One region of the Streptomyces sp. NPDC047049 genome, then DNA from elsewhere that is predicted to be linked to it. Evidence: riboswitches for the same ligand, from Rfam matches in the RefSeq annotation. Region 1 holds a riboswitch; the other holds the start of a gene.

What was found. A riboswitch is a leader RNA that binds a small molecule or an ion and turns the genes downstream of it on or off. The one in region 1 is predicted to bind thiamine pyrophosphate.
Region 2: it holds a riboswitch for thiamine pyrophosphate, as region 1 does, so the genes downstream of both, thiC (phosphomethylpyrimidine synthase ThiC) here and ABZ851_RS18415 (thiamine ABC transporter substrate-binding protein) in region 1, are expected to answer to the same signal.

The regions. Positions count from the first base shown of each region.
Region 1 covers NZ_JBEYVM010000007.1:91,375-98,622, reverse strand. Annotated here, with positions in the region: gene rlmN (23S rRNA (adenine(2503)-C(2))-methyltransferase RlmN) at 213-1,319, shown strand; TPP riboswitch at 1,355-1,477, shown strand; gene ABZ851_RS18415 (thiamine ABC transporter substrate-binding protein) at 1,581-2,654, shown strand; gene ABZ851_RS18410 (iron ABC transporter permease) at 2,708-4,360, shown strand; gene ABZ851_RS18405 (ABC transporter ATP-binding protein) at 4,361-5,434, shown strand; gene ABZ851_RS18400 (hypothetical protein) at 5,601-6,530, opposite strand; gene ABZ851_RS18395 (Rossmann fold nucleotide-binding protein) at 6,725-7,248, opposite strand, start outside.
Region 2 covers NZ_JBEYVM010000001.1:421,411-428,658, reverse strand. Annotated here, with positions in the region: gene ABZ851_RS02020 (DUF5326 family protein) at 1-216, shown strand, start outside; gene ABZ851_RS02015 (SsgA family sporulation/cell division regulator) at 959-1,381, shown strand; gene ABZ851_RS02010 (YibE/F family protein) at 1,584-2,990, opposite strand; TPP riboswitch at 3,060-3,216, shown strand; gene thiC (phosphomethylpyrimidine synthase ThiC) at 3,210-4,994, shown strand; gene ABZ851_RS02000 (hypothetical protein) at 5,170-6,054, opposite strand; gene ABZ851_RS01995 (metallophosphoesterase) at 6,284-7,248, opposite strand, start outside.

The sequences.
Region 1 (7,248 bases):
GAAGCGCCGGCGTCATTTGTTCGCTCCCGGCCCCGTGACCATGCCGACAATGCGGCCGCGTGGGATTGCCGATCTTGGTGGCTTCCCGGCGGCTCTTGGCGTGTGGATCGATGACGCGGTCGGTCGTCCATGACAGAGGACAACAGCGGGTGACCGCCCGTTCACCGCTCCGACCTGGGCTCCCGTAAACGATCTGCCACACTGGACGCACCATGCCTGCACCCGGAGAACTCACTTTCGTCGCGCCGCGCGGGGCCAAGAAGCCTCCGCGGCACCTTGCCGATCTCAGTCCCGTCGAGCGTCGCGAAGCGGTGGCCGCGATCGGGGAGAAGCCGTTTCGCGCCAAGCAGCTGTCGCAGCACTACTTCGCCCGCTATGCGCACGACCCGGCGCAGTGGACCGACATCCCGGCGGCGGCGCGCGAGAAGCTGGCGGCCGAGCTGCTGCCGGACCTGATGAAGGTCGTCCGGCACATCTCGTGTGACGACGACACCACGCGCAAGACGCTGTGGAAGATGCACGACGGCACGCTCGTCGAGTCCGTGCTGATGCGCTACCCGGACCGGGTCACCATGTGCATCTCCTCGCAGGCCGGGTGCGGAATGAACTGCCCGTTCTGCGCGACGGGGCAGGCGGGCCTGGACCGTAACCTGTCGACCGCCGAGATCGTGCACCAGATCGTCGACGGGATGCGTGCGCTGCGCGACGGCGAGGTGCCGGGCGGGCCCGCGCGGCTGTCGAACATCGTCTTCATGGGGATGGGCGAGCCGCTCGCCAACTACAAGCGGGTGGTCGGGGCGATCCGGCGGCTGACCGACCCCGAGCCCGACGGGCTGGGGCTGTCCCAGCGGGGGATCACCGTCTCGACGGTCGGGCTGGTGCCGGCGATGCTGCGGTTCGCCGATGAAGGATTCAAGTGCCGGCTGGCGGTGTCGCTGCATGCGCCCGATGACGAGCTGCGCGACACCCTGGTGCCCGTCAACACGCGCTGGAAGGTGCGTGAGGTGCTGGACGCCGCCTGGGAGTACGCGGAGAAGTCCGGGCGGCGGATCTCGATCGAGTATGCGCTGATCCGGGACATCAACGACCAGGCGTGGCGTGGTGACCTGCTGGGACGGCTGCTGAAGGGCAAGCGCGTCCATGTGAACCTCATTCCGCTGAATCCGACGCCCGGATCGAAGTGGACCGCCTCGCGCCCCGAGGACGAGCGGGCGTTCGTCCAGGCCATCGAGGCACACGGCGTACCGGTGACCGTCCGCGACACCCGCGGCCAGGAGATCGACGGCGCCTGCGGCCAGCTCGCGGCCTCGGAACGCTGACCGCCCGCTGGTACTGTGTGATCGAACAAATGCACCACATCCGACAGGGGAGCGCCACAGCGCTGAGAGTGCGGAAGCGTCGTAGACCTCTACGGTGCCCGCAGACCCTTGAACCTCGCCCGGGTCATTCCGGGTAGGAAGTTCGGTCGTCACTCATGCTGTTGCGCCCCGCCCGGGGTCCGCGCCCTGCGTCCTCGGACGCAGAGAGCCGTGGGCACCGGGCGGGGCCGCGTCTCTTCCTGGCCAGCCAGGAGGAAATCAGTGAGCACCACGAGCAGAATCACCGCCACGGCGGTCGTCGCCGCGGTCGGCATGTCGGCGCTGGCCGCCTGCGGCGGCCCGGACGGGGGCGCGGACGCCAAGACCGTCACGCTCGTCAGCCATGACTCGTTCAACGTCTCCAAATCGGTCCTGAGCGCCTTCGAGAAGGAGAGCGGCTACAAGGTCAGGATCCTCAAGGGCGGGGATGCCGGGAAGGCCGTCAACCAGGCGATCCTGTCCAAGGGCAATCCACAGGGCGATGTGTTCTTCGGTATCGACAACACGCTGCTCTCGCGCGGGCTGCACGAAGGGCTCTTCAGCCCGTACCGGGCCAAGGGGCTGGCGGACGTGCCGGCCGGGCTGCAGCTCGACAAGGGCGAGCACCGCGTCACCCCGCTCGACTACGGCGACATCTGCGTCAACTACGACCGCGGCTACTTCGCCCGGCACAAGACCCCGCCGCCCAAGACCTTCGACGATCTGCTCAAGCCCCGGTACAAGGGGCTGCTCGTGACGGAGAACTCCGCCACCTCCTCCCCGGGGCTCGCCTTCCAGCTCGGCACCATCGCGAAGTACGGGCCGGCCGGCTGGCAGAACTACTGGAAGAAGCTCAAGGCCAATGGCGTCGAGGTCGTCGACGGCTGGGAACAGGCGTACTACGAGCGGTTCACGGGATCCGCGGCCGGCAAGCGCAAGGGCGACAAGCCGCTGGTGGTCTCCTACGCCTCCAGCCCGCCGGCCGAGGTGCTGGGCAAGAAGCCCGCGCCCAAGGAGGCGCCGACCGGGATCGCGACGGGCACCTGCTTCCGCCAGATCGAATTCGGCGGCCTGCTCAAGGGAGCGGAGAACGAGAAGGGCGGCAAGGCGCTGCTGGACTTCTTGCTGACCAAGAAGTTCCAGGAGGACGTACCGCTGCAGATGTTCGTCAACCCGGCACGTGAGGACGCCACGGTGCCGCAGCTGTTCACCAAGTACGGCACGAAGATCGACAAGCCCACGACGCTGCCGCCCGGGACGATCACCAAGAACCGCGAACAGTGGATCAAGCAGTGGTCCTCGCTCGTTCTGAAGTAGTCCGCGGCCGGCGCCCGCGGCCCGTACGGGGAACGGCGGCGCGGCTCGGCCTGATGGCGGTGCCGCTCGCCTTCTTCGCGCTGTTCTTCGCCTATCCGGTGGTGGCGATCGTCGGACGCGGGCTCAAGGACGGCGGGCGGTGGCAGCTCGGCCGGTTCGGTGCTGTGCTGAGCGACCCGGACATCGTCCATGTGCTGTGGTTCACCGTCTGGCAGGCGGCGGCCTCCACGGGGCTGACCCTGCTGATCGCGCTGCCCGGTGCCTATGTCTTCGCGCGGTTCGACTTCCCCGGCAAGCAAGTGCTGCGGGCCGTGGTGGCGGTGCCGTTCGTGCTGCCGACCGTCGTCGTCGGCTCGGCCTTCCTGGCGCTGGCGGGACGGGGCGGGCTGCTGGACGACCTCTGGGGCCTGCGCCTGGACACCTCGGTGTGGGCGATCCTGCTCGCGCATGTGTTCTTCAACTACGCCGTGGTCGTCCGGACCGTCGGCGGGCTCTGGGCCCAGCTCGACCCGCGTCAGGAAGAGGCGGCGCGGATGCTGGGGGCCGGACGGTTCGCGGCCTGGCGGAGGGTGACCCTGCCCGCCCTGGGGCCCGCCGTCGCGGCCGCCGCGCTCATGGTCTTCCTCTTCACCTTCACCTCCTTCGGGGTGGTGCAGATTCTCGGCGGGCCCACCTTCGCGACGCTGGAGGTGGAGATCTACCGGCAGACCGCGGAGTTCCTGGACCTGCCGGCGGCCGCCGTCCTCACCATGGTCCAGTTCGCGGCGGTGCTGGGCGTGCTGGCGCTGCACGCCTGGACGGTGCGCCGCCGGGAAAGTGCCCTGCGGCTCGTGCCGGCCTCGCAGACCGCCCACCGGCCGCGCGGCCGCGCCCAGTGGACGCTGCTGTGGGGGACGCTCGCCGTCATCACCGTCCTGCTCATCGTGCCGCTCCTCGTCCTCGTGGAGCGGTCGTTCGCCGGGCCGGACGGCTACGGAGCGGTGTTCTACACCTCGCTGCGGTCGGCCGCGAACGCCGACAGCACCTTCGCTGTCGCGCCCCTGGACGCCCTGTGGAACTCCCTCGCCTACGGGGCTGCCGCCACGGCGATCGCGCTGGTGGTGGGCGGACTGGCGGCCGCCGCGCTGACCCTCCCCCGGCTGGGCAGGGGCCCGTCCGGGCGGACGGCCCTGGTCAGCCGGTTCGTCCGGGGCTTCGACGCCCTGCTGATGCTGCCCCTGGGGGTGTCCGCGGTGACCGTCGGGTTCGGATTCCTGATCAGTCTCGACACGCCGCCGCTCGACCTGCGCGCGTCGTGGTGGCTGGTGCCGCTCGCCCAGGCGCTGGTGGGGGTGCCGTTCGTGGTCCGGACGATGCTGCCGGTCCTGCGAGCGGTCGACGGACGGCTGCGGGAGGCGGCCGCCGTGCTCGGTGCCTCGCCGTGGCGGGTGTGGCGCGAGGTCGACCTGCCGATGGTGCGGCGGGCCCTGCTGATCGCCGCAGGCTTCGCCTTCGCCGTCTCCCTCGGCGAGTTCGGCGCGACGGTCTTCATCGCGCGGCCGGACCAGCCGACGCTGCCGGTCGCCGTGGCACGTCTGCTGGGACGTGCGGGAGAGCTCAACTACGGGCAGGCGATGGCCCTGTCGACCCTCTTGATGGTGGTGTGCGCCGGTGCCCTGCTGGTACTTGAGCGCCTGCGCCCCGTCGACCACTCCGGGGAGTTCTAGATGACGGCACGGGCCGGGACCACGGCGCAGGAACTGCTGCGGCTGGGCGGGGTGACCGTCCGCTTCGGTACGGCGGGACGCCCCGCGCTGGACGCGGTGGATCTGGACGTCGCCGCGCACGAAATCGTGTGCGTCCTGGGGCCGAGCGGCAGTGGCAAGTCCACCCTGCTGAGGGTGGTCGCCGGGCTCCAACAGGCCGACGCGGGAGCGGTGTTGCTGGAGGGGCGGGAGCAGTCCGGGGTGCCGGCCCACCGGCGCGGGGTCGGCCTGATGTTCCAGGACCACCAGCTCTTCCCGCAGCACGACGTCGAGGGCAATGTCGCCTTCGGGCTGCGGATGCGGCGTTCCGCACGCGCCGAGCGGGAGCGCACGGTCGCCGGACTGCTGGACCTCGTCGGCCTGCCGGGCGCCCAGCGGCGCGCCGTGGCCTCGCTGTCCGGCGGCGAACAGCAGCGGGTCGCGCTGGCCCGCGCGCTGGCCCCCCGCCCCCGCCTGCTGATGCTGGACGAACCCCTCGGCCAGCTCGACCGCGGGCTGCGCGAACGGCTGGTCGTCGAACTCCGCCGCCTCTTTCGTGAATTGGGCACCACCGTACTGGCGGTCACCCACGACCAGGGAGAGGCCTTTGCGCTCGCCGACCGGGTCGTGGTGATGCAGGACGGCCGGATCGCACAGACCGGCACCCCGTTGGAGGTCTGGCAGCAGCCCGCCACCGAATTCGTCGCCCGCTTCCTCGGCTTCGACAACGTGGTCGCGGCGACGGTGCAGGGCGAGGCCGCTGCCACCCCCTGGGGCAAGGTGCCGGTCCCGGACGGTACGGCGGACGGGTCGTGCCGCCTGCTCGTCCGCCCGGCCGGGGTACGGCTGACCGCCGCCCCCGAGGGGCTGCCCTGTAAGGTCACGGCCCGTACCTTCCGTGGCACCCATGTCGCGCTGCTGCTCCAGCCGGCCGCCGGGCCCCAGGTGGAGGCGGCCTGCGCACTGCGGGACGCGCCGGAGGCGGGGGAGCGGGTGGGCATCTCGTTCGCGGCACAGGACGTGGTGGTGCTGGGCGCGCCGGATGCGGCGGGCTGATCACCTCGGATACGACGCGCTGACCGTGATCACATCGGAGCCGAGGGGCTGATCCTGCCGGAGCCGGCGGGCTGATCACGCCGGATGCCGCGGGCCGGTCACGTGGAGCGGGTCCCTGGGCTCCCCGGGGCACGGAGCCGGGGCCCGGGGCGTGAGGCGCGGGGGCTCAGCGCGCCGCCATTTCCGTCCGCGCCCCCTCCGCCGTCGGCGCGCCGGGCCCGTCCCCCGGCTCCGGCTCACCGAACCAGGCGACGGCGACGGCGCCCGCCACGGCCACCACGAACCCGAGGGCGGCGACCCAGGCGAAGCCGGGACGTGAGGAGTCGCCCAGCCACAGCACCCCGAGAATGCCCGGGACCACCGTCTCGCCCACCACCAGCGCGGCCGTGGCGCCGTTCACCGAGCCGATCTGCAGGGCGACGGTGTGCAGGTACATGCCCCCGATTCCGGCCACCAGAATGGCGTACAGGGCGGGGTCGCCGAGCAGCGACGGCAGGTGGAAGGGGCCCACGCCGTTCAGCACGCGTACGCCGACCCCGAGCGCACCGAAGCCCAGGCCGGAGAGCAGGCCTGCGAGGATCGCGGCCCGTCCCCCGAGCAGCCGCACGATCAGAGTGCCGCCGAGCATGAGCACGACGGAAACGGCGAGCAGCCACCAGTGGGCGGCGATCGGGGTGTGGCCGCTGCCTTCCGGCCCGGCGGCCGTGGCCAGCAGCACCAACGCCCCGCACACCACGCCGATGGAGCTCCACTCGGCCCGGGAGAGCCGGACCCCGAGGAGCTTGATGCTCAGCACCGCCGTGATCACGAGGTTGGCGCTGATCACGGTCTGGGAGAGGAACAGCGGCAGCAGCCTGGCGGCCAGCGCACCGAGCCCGAACCCCAGGAAATCCAGCACCGTGCCGACCATGAACTCCCAGGTCACGGCCGCCTTCGCGGTCGACGACAGGCTGGGGCCGCCGTGCTGGGTGACACCGGTGGTGGAGGCCTTGGCCGCCTCCCGGCGGGCGGATTTGCGGGAGCCCACCGCCTGCAGGACCGATCCCGTGCCGTAGCAGGCCGACGCCGCCACGGCCGTCAGAAGACCGATGATCACCAAGAGCTCCGTTCGCCCGCTGTCTCAATCCATCTGTTACGTGCACCATCTGTTACGTGCCCGGCCTGCCAGACGCGCATTTCGGGACGGGAGTTGCCTCGCCGGTCGAACCCGCCGTCCGGCCGGCCGGGGGAGGCCGTGCCGGGGCGCGATCCCCCGGTACGGCACGGCGCGGGCGAAGGACCGCCGGTGGGTCAGGAAACGACCTCGGACCGGAGGCGGGACAGTGCCTCGGGAGCTTCGTCCACCGAGTCGACCAGGGCGATCCTGGCCGCCATGGGACGGTCCGCCGCGAGTGCCTGGAGCAGTGGCCAGGTGGGAAGCGTCTCGGTCCAGTGCTCGCGGTTCACCAGCACCATCGGGGTCGGCTCGCCCCGTGACCCGTAGTAGTTGGGCGTCGCGTTGTCGAAGATCTCCTGTACGGTCCCGGCCGCGCCCGGGAGGAAGACCACGCCCGCGTTGGAGCGCGCCAGCAGGCCGTCCTCGCGTACCGCGTTGACGAAGTACTTCGCTATGTGGGTCGCGAAGACGTTCGGCGGCTCATGGCCGTAGAACCAGGTGGGAATGCCGACCGAGACCCCGCCGCCCGGCCGGTCGTGCCGGATGCCGAAGGCGGCCCGCGCCCACTCGGTGATCGACTCGGTGAAGTGCGGTGCCTTGGCGAGACGTTCCAGCGCCGCGTCGAGCATGCCGTCCTCGAAGGGCGCGGTGTACGCCC
Region 2 (7,248 bases), on a different contig from region 1:
AAGGGGATATTCGCAGGACTTCCGTGGTGGGTCACCTGGGTCGTGGTGCCCGTCGTTCTGATCGTCGTCTTCGGCGGACTGATCACCACCGCGCTCGGCTTCCTGATCGGTGTGCTGTTCAAGGTCCTCATAGCGGCAGCCCTGATCGCCGGAGTCATCTACCTCGTCCGCAGGGCCAGCGGCTCGTCCTCGTCCTCGTCGAAGAGCGACTGGTAATCGGCAGGCCGCCCGTCCGCCGGCGCCCGCGCCCCGCTGTGAGCGGACTCGGGTGTGCGGTATTGCCATCGTGAACAGCGAATCCGCCTGATGCCCTTGCGGGCGCCCGGCCCGGAGCCGGGCGCCCGCAAGAAGCTCGCCAGGCATGCGAAGGCGGGCCGTGGCGCGCCCGGGCCGGCCCGCCGTCTACTTCGCCGTCCCACCGGGAGGGTGATGTCGGGACGCCGGCGGTCGCTCACCGCGGCTACGGCCGCCGGTGAAATCGTGAACGGGCTTCCGTGCCACCACACCCGGACACGCGATCGGGCAATATCTGCTCGCACGGTTTGACGAGGTATCAAGCGGGGAGCGGTCGGCATGCCATGCCGTCCAGTAGATATCGCCCTTTCCGTGCGATCTGCGGACGAATTGCTGCACTCTGCGGATACGGTGCGTGGTAATCATCGGGCTTTCACGCATCGGGAATATGTCCTGGGCGCGGCGCGTGGGGCCTTCCCCGCCCAGGTGGAGGAGGTCGGCCCGGTGTCGGAGGGGCCCCCGCCCGCGGACGAACTGCGTCGATTGCAGTCCGTTACGGGCCGACTACGAAAAATGACGGAGGCGGCACTAACGACACTCGCCTTCTCTGTCAGTATCTGAAAACTCACTCCTTGTGATCTGCTTGCGCGTGGCAGACGATGGCGCCAATAGGGCCACGGGGATGTTTCCCGGCCATCTCCGATCAAGTGCGGGGCAGTGGTTGATGACCGACACAGTTCAGGCAGAAGTGATCATGAGCTTCGTCGTTTCGGAGGAGCTCGCGTTCCGGATTCCGGTGGAGCTGGACTTCGCCAGCGCCGATCCGTACGCCGTCCGCCTCACCTTCGATCTGCCCGGCGATGCGCCCGTGACCTGGGCGTTCGGTCGAGAGCTGCTGCTGGACGGGCTGAGCCGGCCGTCCGGTGAGGGGGATGTGCGTATCGAGCCGGCCTCCCCCGCGCACCTCAGTGATGTCTTCATCAGCCTTCAAGTCGGCGCCGAACGCGCGCTGTTCCGGGTCAGCGCGGCGCCACTGGTCGCCTTCCTCGACCGTACGGACCGGCTCGTACCTCTGGGCAAGGAAGAGGTCTGCGACACCCTGGAGGCCGTGCTGGACCAGATCCTCACGGAGGCACCGGCCGGCTGACCCCGCCCCGGTCGCCCCGTCCACGCCGACGCCCTACGGGTGCGCCGGGCCACCCGCGTACCCGGCGCCTCCCCTAGCCGTACCGCCCGTCCGTGCCGCCTGCCTGCCATCGTCCTCCAGCCGTCGGCCCGTCAGCCCGTCCGCATCCGCACCTCTCGCGGCACCGGCCCGAGGAGGGGGCGGAAGCCGTCCCTGCGTCCCCTCACCGCTTACGGCGCCTGCCGCGTCCCCCGCGACGGCTCGTGCGGCTCTCCGTGGCGCACTTCGGCATGCCGGCACCCACCACGGCCCCGGAATCCGCCCCGGATTGCCGGACGACTCCGGGCCCGCCGTCGCCGCCCGGTGTGCCCGGCCCCTTCCGGTCCGCCGAGACCACCAGTGCCGCCAGCAACGTCGTCAGCGGCACTGCGGCAACCAGCCCGATGCTGCCCACGAGCGTGCGGATGACCTCCTCGGCGACCACTTCGCTCGTGGCAACCGTGCCGACACTGCTCTGTGCGATCGAGAACAGCAAAAGCAAGGGCAGTGCGGCGCCCGCGTAGGCCAGCACAAGGGTGTTGACGACGGACGCGATGTGGTCCCGGCCGATCCGCATGGCGGCGCCGTAGAGCTTGCGCCAGCCGGCCGACGGGTCGGCCTCCCTGAGCTCCCAGACCGCGGCGGTCTGCGTCACCGTCACGTCGTCGAGCACACCCAGCGACCCGATGATGATCCCGGCGAGCAGCAGGCCGCGGATCTCGATGTCGGGGTACAGGCCGTGCACCAGCCCCGTCGTATCGTCCGTATTGCCGGTCAGCAGCGCCCAGTTGATGAACACCGACCCGAGCAGTCCGATCAGCAGCAGCGAGGCGAGCGTGCCGAGTACGGCCACCGACGTACGGGCCGTCAGGCCATGGCACAGATACAGCGCGATCAGCATGATCGCGCTTCCCCCGACCACTGCCACCACCAGCGGGTTGGAACCCTGCAGGATCGCCGGGAGGATGAACAGCGTCAGGACCACAAAGCTGGCCGCCAGCGCCACCAGCGCCAGTACGCCACGCAGTCGGCCGACGATCACCACCGCGCATGCGAAGAGGGCGGCCAGTACCCACATCGGGACAGTCCGGTCGACATCGCTGACCGCATACTGCAGATCCTTCGGCGCCTTGGGGGAGTACGCCACCACCACCTCCTGGCCGGTGGTGTAGTGCCGCAGGGCGTCCGGCGTCACCACCGCCTGGAAGGTGCGTCCGGCGTTCTCTCCCGTGGTGACCTTGATCGTCGCCTGCTGACACGGCTTGCCCTTGGTCCCTCCCCCGGCCGGTGGCTGTCCTGTAGAGGAGGGGGGCTGGGGCTGCTGCTCGGCATGGACGTCCGCGCAGTTCACCTCCGCCACTTTGATGACTCGGGCCTGCTCCGTGGGCTGGTCGAAGCCGACGCCGGACGGCTTGTGGGGAGGTGCGCCGCCCGGCCAGAGCACGACCAGACCGACGGCCACCGCGGCGGCAAAGGGGATCAGTACTGCCGCGATGACCTTGCGCAGATGCCGGGAGACGGGCGCGGCAGGGCCATGGCCGTGCGCGTGTGAGTGCACGGCGGCAGGGTGGCGGGACTCGTGTGGGCTCACCACCCGATCATTGCAAGAACTCGGGGCCCCCTGTTCACTCCGGCGCATCGGCCGCTACCGTGGTGCCACCTTTGCAATCGCGGGAGCTCGGAGCACCGGGCTGAGAGGGCGCTGACCTTCGTCCCGGCGGCGTTTCACGTGAAACGCCCAGGGACGAATGCCGCTGCGTCGACCGCTGAACCTGTTACCGGGTAATGCCGGCGTAGGGAGTTGGGTCTCATGACTCTGCAGGATGCACGCACGCCCGAAAACGGAAACGGTGCCGGCGGCAGCAGTGAGCCGCAGATCGGCTGGCACAAGGGCTATGTCTCCGGATCGCGCCCCGATCTTCGGGTCCCGGTCCGGCGGGTGCACCTCACCAACGGCAACGACGTGACGCTCTACGACACGTCAGGGCCGTACACTGATCCCCATATCGATACCGACGTCCGTCGTGGTCTGGCGCCGCTGCGGGAGAACTGGATCATCGCCCGCGGCGACACCGAGGAGTACGCGGGGCGTCCCCTGCGGCCCGAGGACGACGGCCTCAAGCACACCTCGCCGCGCGGCGGGCTCAAGAACCTCGACGCTGTCTTCCCGGGCCGCCCCCGCCAGCCGCGCCGCGGCCGTGACGGCGCCGCGGTCACCCAGCTCGCCTACGCGCAGCGCGGCGAGATCACCGCGGAGATGGAGTATGTCGCCCTCCGCGAGAACGTCACCCCCGAGTTCGTCCGCGACGAGATTGCGGCCGGACGCGCGGTCCTGCCGTCGAACATCAACCACCCGGAGATCGAGCCGATGATCATCGGCAAGAACTTCCTGGTGAAGGTGAACGCCAACATCGGCAATTCGGCGGTCACTTCCTCCATCGAGGAGGAGGTGGAGAAGATGACCTGGGCGACTCGCTGGGGCGCCGATACGGTCATGGACCTCTCCACCGGGCGCAATATCCACACCACCCGGGAATGGGTGCTGCGCAACTCCCCCGTCCCCATCGGCACCGTGCCCCTCTACCAGGCACTGGAGAAGGTCGACGGCAAGGCCGAGGAGCTGACCTGGGAGATCTACAAGGACACCGTCATCGAGCAGGCCGAACAGGGCGTCGACTACATGACGGTGCACGCCGGTGTGCTGCTCCGTTACGTGCCCCTGACGGCCCGCCGTAAGACCGGCATCGTCTCGCGAGGCGGCTCGATCATGGCGGCCTGGTGCCTGGCGCACCACAAGGAGTCGTTCCTCTACACGCACTTCGAGGAGCTCTGCGAGATCCTTGCCTCGTACGACGTCACCTACTCGCTCGGTGACGGCCTGCGGCCCGGGTCCATCGCGGACGCCAACGACGAGGCGCAGTTCGCGGAGCTGCGGACGCTCGGTGAGCTGAACACCATCGCCAAGCGGCACGGCGTGCAGACGATGATCGAGGGCCCGGGACACGTCCCGATGCACAAGATCAAGGAGAACATCGACCTCCAGCAGGAGATCTGCGAGGAGGCCCCGTTCTACACACTCGGCCCGCTGACCACCGATATCGCCCCCGCCTACGACCACATCACCTCCGGTATCGGAGCGGCGATGATCGCGTGGTGGGGCACCGCCATGCTCTGCTACGTCACGCCCAAGGAGCATCTGGGCCTCCCGGACCGCGACGACGTCAAGACCGGCGTCATCACGTACAAGATCGCGGCTCATGCGGCAGACCTGGCCAAGGGGCACCCGGGCGCCCAGGAATGGGATGACGCGCTCTCCGATGCCCGCTTCGAGTTCCGCTGGGAGGACCAGTTCAACCTGGCCCTCGACCCGGACACGGCCCGCGCCTTCCACGACGAAACGCTGCCCGCCGAGCCGGCGAAGACGGCCCACTTCTGCTCGATGTGCGGCCCGAAGTTCTGCTCGATGAAGATCAGCCAGGACATCCGCCGTGAACACGGGGGTGACCTGGCGATCGACCCCGAGGCCGGAATGGCCGAGAAGTCGAAGGAGTTCGCGGCCGCGGGCAACCGCGTGTATCTGCCACTCGCGGAGTAGCCCGCCTTCGGACGGCGTTCCTTCGGGCCTCGCTGCTTCGGACGCCCGGACGCCGCTCCTTCGGCCGCCTCTGGAAGAAGGCCCCCACCGAAAGGCGGGGGCCTTCCGCCTGCCCACGGTGCGGCGATGCCCGTCCTCCGGTGCCCCTCAGGGCGCCGGGCCGCCGCCCCGGGCCCTAATCCGTCCGGTGCTCCGGTCCCCCGTAATCCGGGCTGGTGAAGTCCGGGCTGGAGTAGCGCGGGCGGGAACCCGAAGAGCCGCTGTCGGGGCTGGTGAACTCGGGGCGGGTGTAGCCGAGGGTGGGGATCCGGCTTTCGGGCGGTGGAGTGCGGCGCGGGACATAGCGGACCGGGTCGTCGTCCGGAGTGGCCGTGGGGTCGGCCAGGGCCTCACGGAGAAAGGGCAGCACACCGCGCTCCAGGAGGGCGCGGCGCCACTCCTCACGGGCGTCGTCCAGCACCTCGCCCAGTTCGCCGGCTCTGGCGACCTGGGGGGACGAGCCGTTGCGCACCGCGGTGACGAGGAGTCCGGCCATCGCGACCAGGGTCCCCGCGGCGGTCAGTGCCGCGAAGATCCAGCCGACGTTGATCAGTGGCTGCGCCAAGGACTTGTCGGTGCTGATGGCGCGCAGCACATAACCGAGGAGGAGGAAGAGCACCGCGGCGATGCCGGCGAGGACGGGCGCGAGGACGGCGACCATGGCGGTGAGCCCGGCGCCGGCGGTTTCGGCCTCGCCCGGGGCCATGGCGGTGGCCGGTCCCGGTCTCCCGTCGGCCGCCAGGCTCTGCTCCCCGTCGCCCGCCGCGACGGGGGAGGACGCGGGTGTCGGTGTGCGCCACTCGGTGCGGAGCTGTACATAGCGTTGGTATTCGGCCGTGGCGCACGCGGCGATGGCGGTGGTCGCGCTGAGCGCCATCGTGCGCAACTGCTCGTTGTTGAGGTGATTTCCCGTGGCGGCGGTGAAGTCGTCCGGGCGGTATGCGGCGGTACGCAGCGCCTCATCAAGGATCCGCGCGAATTCCGCGCGGTCCTCGTTCAGCAGGTGCGGAGCGCTGTTCATGTGGATCCCCCGATGCTCCGTAGGGCCGTACGGCCGGCGTTGGCCGGGCAGTGGGCGGAAACGGAGGAGAGCCTGCTACGGATAGTCCGATGGTAGAGCGACTGCGGCGCGGGGTGACAGAGAGTTTACGGAATTTGAGTAATGCCACGACCGGATTCCGCCCGTGCCGACCCCTGCGGTGTGCCGTCCGCCCGCCGTCCGCTCTTCCGTACGCCTGCCCCGATAACGTTCAGCCGGCCAGCGGAAGTTGAACGACCAAAAGCTTTCCGGCCATGGTGATACCGCCGTCCATGGCGATGGCCAGACCGTCCGCGTAGACATGCGGACCGTCGACCGCCACGCTTTCGCTCTCGCCCTCCTCGGTGCCGACCTCGCCCAGCAGATAGGGGATCGGGCTGTGGCCGTGTACGACGCGGTCGCCGCCATAGGCATCGAGGAGTTCGCGTACGGCGTCCGAGCCGTCCTCGTCGCGGAAGGCGAAGCGTTTGGTGAACTTGCGGAACAGATCCCAGACTTCGTCCGCGTCGCTGCGGGTGAGCACGTCGTGGACGGTGTCGTTGACGGCCTCGATGGAGTCGCCGTATTCGAGGTAGGCAGTGGTGTCGGAGTGCACGAGCAGATGCCCGTCCTCCTCCATCACGGCGTCCAGGCGGGCCATCCACTGGAGGTGGTGGTCCTCCAGACGGTCCATATCGGTCTTCTGGCCGCCGTTGAGGAGCCAGGCCGCCTGGAAGGAGGCGGTGCCCGCGCCGGACTGTACGGGGGTGTCGCCGAACCGCTTGGCCCCCAGCAGCAGGAGTTCGTGGTTGCCCATCAGGGCCTTGCAGTAGCCGCCGGCCGCCGCGGCCTCTGCTGAGAGCTGCATGACGAGGTCGATGACGCCGATGCCGTCCGGGCCGCGGTCGGTGAAGTCGCCGAGGAACCAGAGCCGGGCATTGCCGGCCGCCCAGTTGCCGTCGGCGTCGATCAGGCCCTCGGCGGCAAGCGCCTCGCGCAGCTCGTCGTAGTAGCCGTGCACATCACCGACGACATACAGGGGCCCCATGCCCTCGGGCGCGTCGGGGTCCTGGGCCGGTTCGGGCACCGGGACGACGGCGGGGTGGTCGATGAGGGTGTCCGTGCGCCCGGGCTCGATGACCGGGAGGTCACGCGCGGTCGGCGTGTACTCCTCGGGCAGCTCGGCGGGCGGCGCGG